DNA from 3 places in the Gordonia cholesterolivorans genome. Region 2 is predicted to be linked to each of the others. Evidence: predicted binding sites of a transcription regulator. Region 2 holds the regulator's gene; each other region holds the start of a gene.
The links. Region 2 encodes LexA, which represses DNA repair genes until DNA is damaged. Its sites were predicted from a motif close to CGAACANNTGTTCG; they were not measured.
Positions count from the first base shown of each region.

Region 1: a site for LexA is predicted at 1,243-1,256, ahead of ABFX36_RS11165 (HNH endonuclease signature motif containing protein). Genes of this name have one in related genera too.
Region 3: a site for LexA is predicted at 2,402-2,415, ahead of ABFX36_RS09560 (SAV_6107 family HEPN domain-containing protein). Genes of this name have one in related genera too.

Region 1 is NZ_BAAARB010000010.1:129,677-133,682, reverse strand. Features, by position in the region: partial or broken gene ABFX36_RS11170 (DUF1156 domain-containing protein) at 111-1,127, opposite strand; gene ABFX36_RS11165 (HNH endonuclease signature motif containing protein) at 1,275-2,858, shown strand; gene ABFX36_RS11160 (helicase-related protein) at 2,871-4,006, opposite strand, start outside.
Region 2 is NZ_BAAARB010000004.1:218,654-222,659, reverse strand. Features, by position in the region: gene hrpA (ATP-dependent RNA helicase HrpA) at 1-211, shown strand, start outside; gene nrdR (transcriptional regulator NrdR) at 265-714, opposite strand; gene ABFX36_RS05820 (LysM peptidoglycan-binding domain-containing protein) at 737-1,312, opposite strand; gene lexA (transcriptional repressor LexA) at 1,496-2,155, shown strand; gene ABFX36_RS05810 (putative PEP-binding protein) at 2,201-3,919, opposite strand.
Region 3 is NZ_BAAARB010000008.1:104,825-108,830, reverse strand. Features, by position in the region: gene mraZ (division/cell wall cluster transcriptional repressor MraZ) at 215-652, opposite strand; gene ABFX36_RS09565 (DUF3040 domain-containing protein) at 1,107-1,517, opposite strand; gene ABFX36_RS09560 (SAV_6107 family HEPN domain-containing protein) at 1,650-2,183, opposite strand; gene ABFX36_RS09555 (GNAT family N-acetyltransferase) at 2,521-3,189, shown strand; gene ABFX36_RS09550 (LppM family (lipo)protein) at 3,268-4,006, shown strand, end outside.

The DNA.
Region 1 (4,006 bases), on a different contig from region 2:
TGCTCCTTGCCCTGCTTGTGATTGTCGTTTCGCAACAACAATTATTGCAGCTCAGAGCACCTTTCTTCATGAAAACGGCAGGTCAGGCGAATTCAGCGATGAAAGCCCGAGGCTGGCGCGAGATACACCCGTCGCCGGTCACCCTCCGCGACCGTCGCCATCAACTGTTCACCCATCCGCCCCGCGCGACCCTCCGAGCGGATGTACTTGAGTTCGACCGCGGTCCCACACCGAATGCAGGTCGCGCCGGTCCTGCCGACGGTCCCGTCCGTCTCCTTCGTCGGATCGTGACCGATCTCGTACCGCACGGTCTTGCCTTCGATCACGGGGACCACGTACGCCTCCTTGCCCTTCTTCTTGCCGAGCCACCACGACCTGACGAGGGGCATCGCTATCCGGCACTCGGGATTCGGGCACGTCACGGTCCGCGCCCAGATCCACGCGATCACGGTTGCCTCGGTACCGTCGGGCAGGGGTGCCTTCGGATACAGATGGCCGATGCGCTTCTGGGCTTCGTCGCGCATCCACTGTCCGTAGCGGCGGACGTCTTCGGCGAGACCTGTGGCGCGGGGCCAGTCCTGGATGGTCTCGTCGGCGGCTCCGGGCCACACGGGCGGCTGTCCGGCGAACTTCGGCGGAATCTCGATCAGCGCCTTGTTGATGAGCACGGCGACGGGGTTCAGGTCTGACGCGTGAGCTTCGAGTCCGAGTCGTTGCGCTTCAAGGGGAATGGTTCCGCCGCCGGCGAACGGGTCGAGGATCGGTGGGGGATTGCCGTCGGTCGACTCCATGATCTTGCGATGAGCTTCGGCGAGCAGTTGCTCGTCGTTCGAGTTCTCCCACACCACGAGTCGCTCGATCAACTCGAAGAGTCGCTTTCGCTCCGCGATCTGCTCCGCCTCGGTGGGGTACAGGTCTGGGCGCGACGCGGGGTCGTCCACCAGTTGAGAGAACAGCACAGCGCGTGCCGCGGCCAGTGGCCGGCGCGCCCACCACAGATGCAGTGTCGACGGATGTCCGTGGCGGATCGACTTCTCGCGAGCGGACTCCTCGTTGACCTTCTGCAGCGGGATGCTGACCTCGATCAACTTGCGTCGCTGAACATTACTGTGTGCATCGCTGGACACGTGTACCCCTTGGTGAAGCGCATGGCGGACGAGAACGTTTCAACATAGCGCACACGGCAGTGTGTATCGCAATCGGTGTGACTCGCCTGAGAATGTCGGACCTCTCGAGTATCATCGAACGTAAGTTCGACGATCAGGGGGTTGGAGATGAAAGTGCAGGTGAGAGAGCGTAGGGCTTCGTCTGTGACGGTGGCCGACGACGCGATCGTCATCCGGATCGAACGTCCGGACGTCGAGAACTCGCCCACCGTTGCATCCGAGGTGTCTGGGTCACGAAGCGATCGAGCGGCACTGCTCGGGTTCGCGGCGCGAGCGGACTGCTACCAGGGGCTGGTGCTGTGGCATCGGTACGAGGCGCTGTACTCGCTGCTCATGGCGAAGCAATCCGAGTTGGAGTCCGATCCGTCGGCGGACGCCTACACCCGGCTCTACGACCCACTGTGCCAAGTCGCGGCGTCGTATGCGGTCGCCGCGGGTGTGCAGCACTACACGGCAGAGCGGTTCGTCGAATCCGCCGTGGCCTGCATGGAGCGGATCCCGGCCCTCGGACGGATGTTGCGCGACGGACTGATCAACTCGGCGAGTTTCCGGCGCGCGGTGGAGCAGACGGCCCTCGTCGACGATGCGGACATCCTGGCCTTCATCGACGCGGAAGCGGCCGCGAGACTGCGCGAAGTGGGCGGTCTCTCGGCGGCGCGTGTGGAGACGATTCTCGGGGCGATCGTCGCCGAGCACGATCCCGACGCGGTGACCTTGACCAGGGAGGAGGTGCGAGCGGCCAAGCGCGTGCAGGTGAACCCGCTGACCGACACCGCCTCGGAACTCATCGTCACCGCGTCGGCCGAGGACGTGGCGATCGCCAAGGATGTACTCGATGCGGTGATCGCCGGCGTCTGCCCCAACGACCCACGTACCAAGGGCGCCCGGCGCAGTGATGCGGCCATGGCGCGCATCAACGGCACGGACTTCGTATGCGAGTGCGGTCGAGAGGACTGCACTGCTCGACTCGCGCCGGCCGACATCGCGTCGCGGTGCGCCCGGATCGTCCTGCACGTGGTGCTTCGGAAAGAAGTGCTCGAGGGGACGTCGCAGACTGCGGCGCATCTGGACGGCCACGGACCGATCTCGGCGACACACATTCGTGAGATGGCGTCACGGCCCGACGCTGTGCGTCGCGAGCTGAACCTCGACGACGTCATCGCGCAGGCGAGTCGGCCCGACAGCGGATACCGTCCGTCCGCGGCGCTGGACACCGCCGTCCGCGGGCTGTTCGGCACCTGCTCGTGGCCGGGTTGCGCCCGGCCCGCGTGGAAGTGCGACCTTGACCACGTATGCGAGTACGACCACGCGGATCCATCGGCGGGCGGCGTCACCTGCATCTGCAATCTCAATGCGAAATGCCGATTCCATCATGGGTTGAAGACCCACGCGAACGGGTGGGTCGACGATCAGATCGTGGACGCCGCCGGCGTCGTCTGGACAGAAGTCACCTCACCGGAGGGGATCACCGTCCGGCAGCAGGCACTGAACATGTGGCTCCTTCCCGAACTGGGCCACCTTCAGTGCGGACACGGCTCTCCGACACGCCGAGAAGCACGACACGCCGGTGACGAACCCGAACGCTCGCTGACACGGTTGCAGGCCAAGCACCGGTACCGCATGCAGAAGCGAGCGGCGAACCGCCGGGCTCGCGAAGCCATCGCCCACGACGCCGGCGCCCCGCCGTTCTGACACCGCGAGCCGTCAATGCGGCGGGAGTGCCTTCTTCCAGGCCTTGTGCCAGTTGAGTTCGACTCCGCTCACGTCGGTGTTCGCGAGGTCGACGTCGCGGAAGTAGTCGGTGAGGTAGCGGACCTCGTCGTGATCGGGGCCGTCGGGGCTCACCGAGACCATCGCGAGCCGGTGGTTCTCGCCGGTGTTCTTGCCCTGGAGCACCTGGTTGTAGGAGACGAAGAAGGTGTCGGCGCCGGCGACCCGGCCCTTGACCTCGATGTACACCGACGGCGCACGACCACCGTCCGCAGCCGGAGCCGGAACGGAGAGGACGTCGTATCCGGGGTTGTTGTGCGGCATCTCCTCGGGCATGCGGCCTAGGGCGCACTCGGCACGCAGCACCGCGTCGACGGCCCGCCGGTCGGTGGCCTTGGTGTCGGCGGCGTGTCGGCCCACCGACTTGCCGAGCATCCCGGCGGGGACCACGAGAACCGCGGTCTCCAGCCTCGGCGGGCGCGCGGTGAGGACACGCTCGTCGGCGAGCTCGCGCAGGCGGCGCCCGAGCCTGGCCTCCAACTCCCGCGCCCGCCGCTCGAGCCGTTCCGGGCTGAGGCGCCGCCCGCGTGTGGTCTTGCCGGCCGCCGATTCCTCACGTCGGCGTGCGACTTCGGAGTCCAGGTAGTTGATCTGCTCGATCAGCCGTGCGCGCACCGCTCTCTCGGTCCGCTCGACGTCGGGGACAACGCGGTCGCGGACCTCGCTCAGGTGACGGGGCACCGCGGTGGACGCGGCCCACGACAGCGCCTGGTCCGTCAGCGCACGGCCGACGAACGAGTCGAGCCCGCGGATCGGCGCGTCCTCCGGGATCGGCTGCAGGTCGAGATGCGGCGCCGGACCGGCATCGGCGACGGACCCGTCGGCGTCGATCGAGACGAACGCGAATCTCTTGCTGACCACGGTCCCGGAGCCGTCGACGATCTCGGAGGTCAGGGCGAAGATCGCGCGCGGGGCGGCGCCGGGATCGGTCGGGTCGAGCAGTGTGGCGCCCGCGGCGAGGACGTCGGCACTCCCGTCCAGGACGGAGTCGATCACGGCGTCGAGCAGCGGGTGCCCGGGTGCCAGGAGGTCGGCGCGTACGTCGCCCGACGACACCGCCGACGGCTCGA
Region 2 (4,006 bases):
GGACAACGAGGCGATGGGCGCCATCGACAGGGTGGTGGCGGTCTGGAATAGGCGCCTCGCCCAGCTTCCGGCCGCACGCCACGAGGCGCTCAACGAGTTGGTGCAGTGGCGCCTGGAGGAACTCCGCGTGAGCCTGTTCGCTCAGCAGCTCGGCACCAACGGTCCAGTCTCCGAGCAGCGGATAATCAAGGCGATCGACAAGTTCAGCTGACTGCTCGGGGCGGTGGCTGACTGCTCGGACCGGCGGCGCCGGTGCCGTGAGTGTCAGTGACGGTCGCGGCGCAGCGAATCGATCTCGCGCTGGAAGTCGTCGGCCGACTCGAACGACCGGTAGACCGAGGCGAACCGCAGATAGGCCACCTCGTCGAGGTCGCGCAGCGGACCGAGGATCGCGAGACCGACCTCATTGCTCGGTATCTCGGCCGAACCCGACGAGCGCACGGTGTCCTCCACCTGCACCGCAAGCTTCGCCAGTGCGTCCTCGTCCACCTGACGGCCCTGGCAGGCGCGGCGCACGCCCTGCATCACCTTCTCGCGAAGGAAGGGCTCGGAGATGCCGTTGCGCTTCACCACGGACAGCACAGCCGTCTCGACCGTGCTGAACCGCCGCCCGCATTCATTGCACGACCTGCGGCGACGGATCACCTGGCCGTCGTCGGCGACTCGGGAGTCGACGACACGGGTGTCGTCGTTCTTGCAGAACGGGCAGCGCATGCCATGACAATACCCGCCCGCCTCAGCCGTACTGCGGGGCGATAAGCGCTTGTCCGACATGCAGTCCCGATGTCTCGAGGCCGTTCAGGTCGCGCAGCTGGGCGATGACGCCCGCGGACGGCAACTCCGGAGCGATCCGCTCAGCGAGCGCGGTGAGCGACTCCCCCGACCGGACGTACACCACGTGCGTCGCCGCCGGCGACTCCGGCGTCGCCGCATCCTGGTAGCCCGCTCCGACGAGGGCGAGCAGCCACACCATGCCGGCGAGGGTGCCGCCGACCACCGCGGCCCCGGCCCACCGGCGCCTGCGGTACACCGCGGGCGACAGCGCGGTCCGGCCGGCCGGCGGCGCATCGAACATCACTCGCCGGTCCGCGACCGGGCGACGCCGCTCGGGGCGGCCGGTCGGGAAGCACGTTCCGCTCGAGTCGCCTCGCCCCGCTCCGCGTACTCCCCGATCACGGACCAGCGAGCCACGGACCACCGGGATGTCGCAGGTCATCGCCGACGCGGTTGAGTGCACAGCAGTGGAGTGCACAGCAGTGGAGCGCACAGCGGTGGCGCGTCCGGTCGGGGCGGGTGCCGTCCTCGTGCTCATGACTCGTCTCCAATCGATCGCGTGTTCGAAGAACTCTTGTTCGATAGTTAACACGAGGGGTCCGACAAACGCCGACACGCGTCGAACAATTGTTTGAGTTTTGTGACCTACTCAACTAGCCTTTGGACCATCGATCGAACACAGCTGACGAAAGGCCCGACCGTGACCGACACGCCCGATCCGATGCTCTCCACCGCGACGCTCGAGGCCTCATTGACCCAGCGTCAGCGCGAGGTGCTCGAGGTCATCCGTCAGTCGGTCCGCGAGCGCGGCTACCCGCCGAGCATCCGTGAGATCGGCGAGGCCGTCGGACTCACCTCCACGTCGTCGGTGGCCCATCAGCTCCGCACGCTCGAGCGCCGCGGCCTTCTCAAGCGCGATCCGCACCGTCCGCGTGCGGTGAACGTTCGGGACGATCAGCGGACACCGCCCTCGGGCGGTGCCGAGGCCGACGGAGAGTCACTCCCCACGCCGACCTTCGTTCCGGTGCTCGGCCGGATCGCCGCCGGCGGACCGATTCTCGCCGAACAGGCCGTGGAGGAGGTCTTCCCGATGCCGCGCGAACTGGTCGGCGACGGTTCCCTGTTCATGCTCCGCGTGGTCGGCGAATCGATGATCGACGCGGCGATCTGCGACGGCGACTGGGTGGTCGTACGCCAGCAGAACGTGGCGGAGAACGGTGACATCGTCGCCGCGATGATCGACGGCGAAGCCACCGTGAAGACCTTCAAGCGCACCGACGGTCACGTCTGGCTCATGCCGCACAACGAGCATTTCGAGCCCATCCCCGGCGACGACGCCGCCATCCTCGGCAAGGTCGTCACGGTGATGCGCCGTATCTGAGGCGATGCGCCGTATCTGAGGCGCCCGGCCGGCCTCAGCGGGACATCACACCTCGCCGGCCAGAACCGCGCGAACCGCCTCGCGCGCCTGCGACGGACTCGTCGCGGCGATCGCGGCGGACGCCGCATCGCGGCACTGACCCATGGTGACGGTACCCAGCTTCAGTCCCACCGCGGCCGACGCCGCAGGCGCGGACGACAACGACGTCACACCCAGCCCGACCAGCACACATGCCAGCAACGGATCGGCAGCCGCCTCGCCGCATACGCCCACGGGCTTGCCCTGGTCCCGACCGGCGTCCCCGACCCGCTGTATCAGCGCGAGTACCGCCGGCTGCCACGGGTCGGTGAGCGCCGCCAACTCCGGCGACATCCGGTCCGCCGCCATCGTGTACTGGGTCAGGTCGTTGGTGCCGATCGAGACGAAGTCCACTTCGGCGAGGATCGCGTCGGCGAGGATCGCCGCCGACGGCACCTCGATCATCACCCCCGGCACCAGACCGCGTTCCCGCACCCGCGCGGCGAATTCGCGCGCCTCGTCGACCGTGGCGATCATCGGTGCCATCACCCACGGCGTCGCACGGCCGTCGCCGCGCGCCGCCTCCGCCAGCGCATCGAGCTGGTTGTTGCGGATGTCCGGATACGTCTGCACGATGCGGTTGCCGCGGACTCCCATCGCCGGATTCGGCTCGTCGGAGTGGGCGACGAACTTCAGTGGCTTGTCCGAGCCCGCGTCGAGGGTGCGGATCACCACCTTGCGCCCGGGAAAGGCGTCGATCACCTCCCGGTAGAGCTCCACCTGCTGGGCGACGGTGGGCTCGGCCGCGCGGTCCAGGAAGGCCAGTTCGGTTCGGAACAGTCCGACGCCCTCCACCGGCGCCTGCGCCGCCGACCGAGCGGACACGCCGTCGGCCACGTTGGCCAGGATCGCGACCGCGTGCCCGTCCGCCGTGCGGCCCGGCCCACGCCAGGCCGCCGTCTCGGCTGCCCGCGTCGCCGCGGCCGTCACGGCGTCCGAGATGAGTCCGGCGTCCGGGGCGGCCCCCACCGTTCCCGCGTCCCCGTCCACGTAGCCCATGGCTCCGGAGGGGATCTCATCGAGTTCAGCGGCGGCGACCACGCACGGAATACCGAGTTGGCGAGCAATGATCGCCGTGTGGCTGCTGGGGCCGCCGAGCCGCATGCCCAGCCCGATGACGCGTGCCGGGTCCAGACCCGCGGTGTCGGCGGGCGCGAGGTCGTCGGCGAGCAGAATCGACGGTACGTCCGGCACGGGGATGCCCGGCTCCGAGAGCCCGAGGAGTTCGGCGACGACGCGGTCTCGGACGTCCAACAGATCGGTGACCCGTTCAGCCATGAGGCCGCCGAGCTTGGTGAACATCTCCACGAACTGCTCGGTGGCCGCAATCGCGGCGAGCGGCGCTCGAACGCCCTGCGCAATCGACTTGCCCGCGGCCGTCGCCCACCCGCGATCGCGCGCGAGACCGGCCGTGGCAGTCAGGACCTCGGCCGCGACGCCGGTGCTGTGGGAGGCCCGGTCGGCCAGCCGGTCGGCCACCACTCCGGCGGCGGCGGTGAAACGCTCCATCTCTGCGTCGCGGAGCTCCTCCGGAACGGGAGAGTCATCGATGGCGTCGAAGCCGGGTCGCGGTGCGGGTCTGATGATCGGTCCGTACGCGAGGCCACCGACCACCGGAGTACCGGAGACGATGACGTCGGCGCGGAACGGGTTCTCGGCAGGCACGGGAGAAGTCACCTCGGTCATGTGAGAGAGATTACAGAAAGTCCTTGACGTGTCAACACGTACCCACGTAAACAAAGATGTGTAACCAACCAAATCAACACAGATCCA
Region 3 (4,006 bases), on a different contig from region 2:
ATAATTTCTGGGCGTCGCCCCCTGCGACGCTCCGGAGACCACCGGCATCGATGCCGTGGAACTGCGGCGGTGTGGGCCTGCGATGAGACGGGGTCCCCGCCCGAGCGCACCTGGCGTTGGGGAAGTACGTCAGGGTCGATCGGGCCGAGGCCTCGACTCACCGCAGCAGTCGTGATCTCCGAATGTTCAATTCACGTGTGTCGACGCGATCCCGTTACAGGATCGAGTCGAGGGCGGACGATCCCGCGTTGGAGAACGCCTCCTCGTGCTGGGCCTGGTAGTCGCGCCAGCTCTGCGCGTCCCAGATCTCCAGGTGGTCGTACGAGCCGATGACGACGCACTCCTTGGTGAGCCCCGCGTAGTCGCGGTGCTCGGCCGAGAGGTTGACGCGGCCCTGCCCGTCGAGCCGCTGCTCGTCGGCGCCGGCGAAGAAGTACCGCAGAAAAGCGCGGGCCTCCGGGTCGTTGCGCGACGCGGTGACCGCCTTCTCGGCGATCGCGTCGAACTCCTCTGCCCGGTACACCGACAGGCTGCGGTCCTGGCTGCGTGTGACCATGACTCCTCCTGCCAGCGCGTCGCGGAACTTCGCGGGCAACGTCAGTCGCCCCTTGTCATCGAGCTTGGGCGTGTAGGTGCCGACGAAACGAGCCACGTCGACACCTCCTCACCCTCCCGGGTTCGGCGGTTCCGGTTCCCCCTCGCCCAGTGATGCCCACACTACCCCACTTCCCACCACATTCCACCCCGCAGGCCCCACCGTTTCCCCACCATCAACTATATGAGCAGGTCAGAGTGCCTGAGCTTCACTGGATTCTCAGCAATCATCGACGTGTCGCAGCTCACTAGTGTCGTTACGAAAGGGGTCAAAAGGTAACGAAGTGACTGGTGAGACCAACCAAGAGCGGTAGGTGGGGCATTGTGGGGAGAGGGGGTGGGGCACTGTGGGGAGACGGGGTGGGACGCTGTGGGGACACCTCGGAGACAGACGTTCCCGAGATACGAAAAACGGGGCCGCATCTTCCTTTCGGAAGTTGCGACCCCGCCAGGGAGATCGTTGTCGACGCAGGGCACGTCAGGCCGTCAGCCGCCGGTGCCGACGGCCGGTTCTACAGATCGCGGTCGTCCCGCTCGAAGCGACGGTTGAAGCGATCCTCCATCCGTCGGCTCAACGAGCCGTGACCGCTCGCGGCCTTTCCGGACTTCTTCGACGAGGAGGCGCCGTCGGGACCCGAGATCCGCCCGCGGCCAGCCATCAGGCCGAAGACCGCGGCCCCGAACATCAGCAGGAATCCGACGAAGCTGAGGATCTTCAGTCCGCCGACCTCGACGTCGACCATCATTCCGCCGACCAGCAATGCGAGTCCAGCGAGGAACCCGAGAGCGACCACGATCCGACGACGTGCGTTCGGCAAGCGCACCTTGTGGCGGGTGACGCTCGACGCGAACTTCGGGTCTTCGGCGTAGAGAGCGCTCTCTATCTCATCGAGCATGCGCTGCTCGTGCTCTGAAAGCGGCACCGCTCCTCCCTTACTGGATCGTGGCGAGGATTTCGTCTTCTCGCCTCTCTATGTCAATAGTACGAGCCCGAGCGCCCTTCGACCACCATTGGCCGACGATGCGTTCACAATCACGCCGATCATCCCGCGCACTCAAGCGACGGTTCCGCGCGCCGCCGGACGCTTCGAGGTGAGCTTCCCCTGCTCGTACGCCAGCAGCGTCGCGTCGGCCACGTCCAGGAACTCGACCGCACGGCGCTCCACGCGCGCGCAGAACGTGGAATCGACGGTGCGCACCAGCCCCGCCTCGACGTGCGAGCGCATGGTCGAGAGTTCGCCGAAATAGTCGGCGAGTTCCCGGCACTGGGGAGCACGCTCCTTGATCCGACTCCACGCGTCCGCCGCACCGCGGCGTCGGCGGACGCGGCCCGAGGGCTCATAGATCTCCAGCACCGCGCCGGCGGCTCGGATCGCCGCGAGATAGAACAGCCGGAATCGCTCGGCCCCGTCGTCGTCCACCGACGCCGCCTGCTCGAACAGGTCCTCTGCCCGATCCAGGAGATCGCGGCTGCGGTGCACCACGTGCGGGTCGACTCCGTGATCGGCTTGTGCACCGGACACCGACGGGGCGGGTGCGAGATGCAACCCGGCGAACTGCCGCCCGGACCGTTCTGCTGACCGCTCCATCCCAACTCCTCCGTGTCGGCGCCCGGCTCTGTCGGGCTCGTGACGAAACCATGACAGAGGGGTACGACAAAGAGGGCGTTGCGACGACGGGCCCGACGGCCGGCCGTCGCACGGCGCCGGCACTCCCGCGAAGACTTCGACAGCGGACCCCGTCACCGATGATCGGTGGCCCGGCGATGTCTTCCCCATCGCCGGGCCACTGGACCGCCCAACCGATACGAACATCAGTTCGACAGGCGTCAACCGTAGCCGGTGTGAACGCCGATGGGCAAGTGCCGCTACGCTCCCAGAGTCTGGCAGCCGCAGACGAATCGAGCCGACGACGAAGGGAACGGGCATGTCACTGGACGCCTCCCCGATCCGCGTCGCGCCCCTCCCGGCCGATCTGGCACACCTGTGGCTCGATCCCGCGGTGCACACCTACATCACCGCCATGCACTACCCCCGCGGAAGCGAAGCCCACCGGTTGCCGCTGTGGCGCGATCACATCGCGCGCCCCGGGTGGTCGGCTTTCGGCGCGTTCGCGACGCTGTCCGCGCTCGACTCGCTCCGGCCCACGTACTCCCGGCTGCGCGTGCGCGCACCGCTGGCGCTCTCGGATCGCGAGATCCTCGTCGGGGTGGCGTACGGCTACCGCGGTGCACCGGACCAGTGGTGGAACCGCCAGCTGTATTCGGGACTGCTACAGGCCGGAACCCGGCCCGCCGACGCGCGCGAGTTCATGCGCGACTACTTCGAACTCACCGAACTGCATGTGCATCCGGCCGGTCAGGGCCGCGGCGTCGGCCAACGGCTCCTGACATCGCTGCTCTCGGGCAGACCGGAGAGCAAGGTCCTCCTCTCGACGCCCGAAGTCCAGGGTGAGGCCAATCGCGCCTGGGGCCTCTACCGCCGCCTCGGCTTCGAGGATGTCCTGCGGCACTTCACCTTCGCCGGAGACGCCCGGCCGTTCGCCTTCCTCGGACGCCCGCTCCCTCTTCCGGACGCCGGTCCCCCGCCGCGATGACCGGCCGCCCGCGGTCCGTCCGACGCACCGATGACGACACTGCGCAGGTTGGCGCATCTCTTCTGGCACGATGAGTCGGTGACCTCGTTCCGCCGCACCGCGCTCGCCCTAGCCGGACTGTTGGCACTGATCCCCGTGCTCACCGGTTGTCTCACCAAGTCGACCACGGTCGGCGACCAGTTCTCCGGCACGGTCATCATCGCCACGTCACCGGATCAGCATCCGCAGAAGCCGTCCTTCGACATCCCGGCCTCGCTCAGCGGCCAGGTCTGGACCACCGACTTCCCGGAGAAGTCGGATGAGAGCAGTGCCGTACCCGCCCCGTCGACGCAGAGTTCGCGCCCCGGCGGACAGGCCGCGCCGTCGCCCGACGGCAAGGTCGGGTCCGAGCTCACCTTCGACAGACTCTCGGCGGGTCAGTTCAGCCAGCTCGGCGACATCATCGCCGCCGCCCTCCCCGACCCGTCCGCGACGGTCCATCTCAAATCGTCCCGCAGCGGCGACATCGTCCGTTTCCGCGGCTCGGCGTCGCTGACGGACGCCGATCCCGGCAGCGTGTACTTCTCCCTGTCGATCACGTTCGGCGGTGAGGTGGTCGCGACCAACGGTCATCAGGCGGGCGACGACACGGTGGTCTGGACGCCCAGCCCGGGACAGAACGTCGACCTGCAGGCCGATTCGGAGTACGCGGATCCGGCGACCGCCGCCGTGCCCAGCTGGACCTGGTTCATGTTCCTGCTGTGCGCGATCATCGTCGCGATGGTCGTGTACGCGGCCTACCAGAATCGGGACCGCTCACCCCGTCCGGGACGCCCGA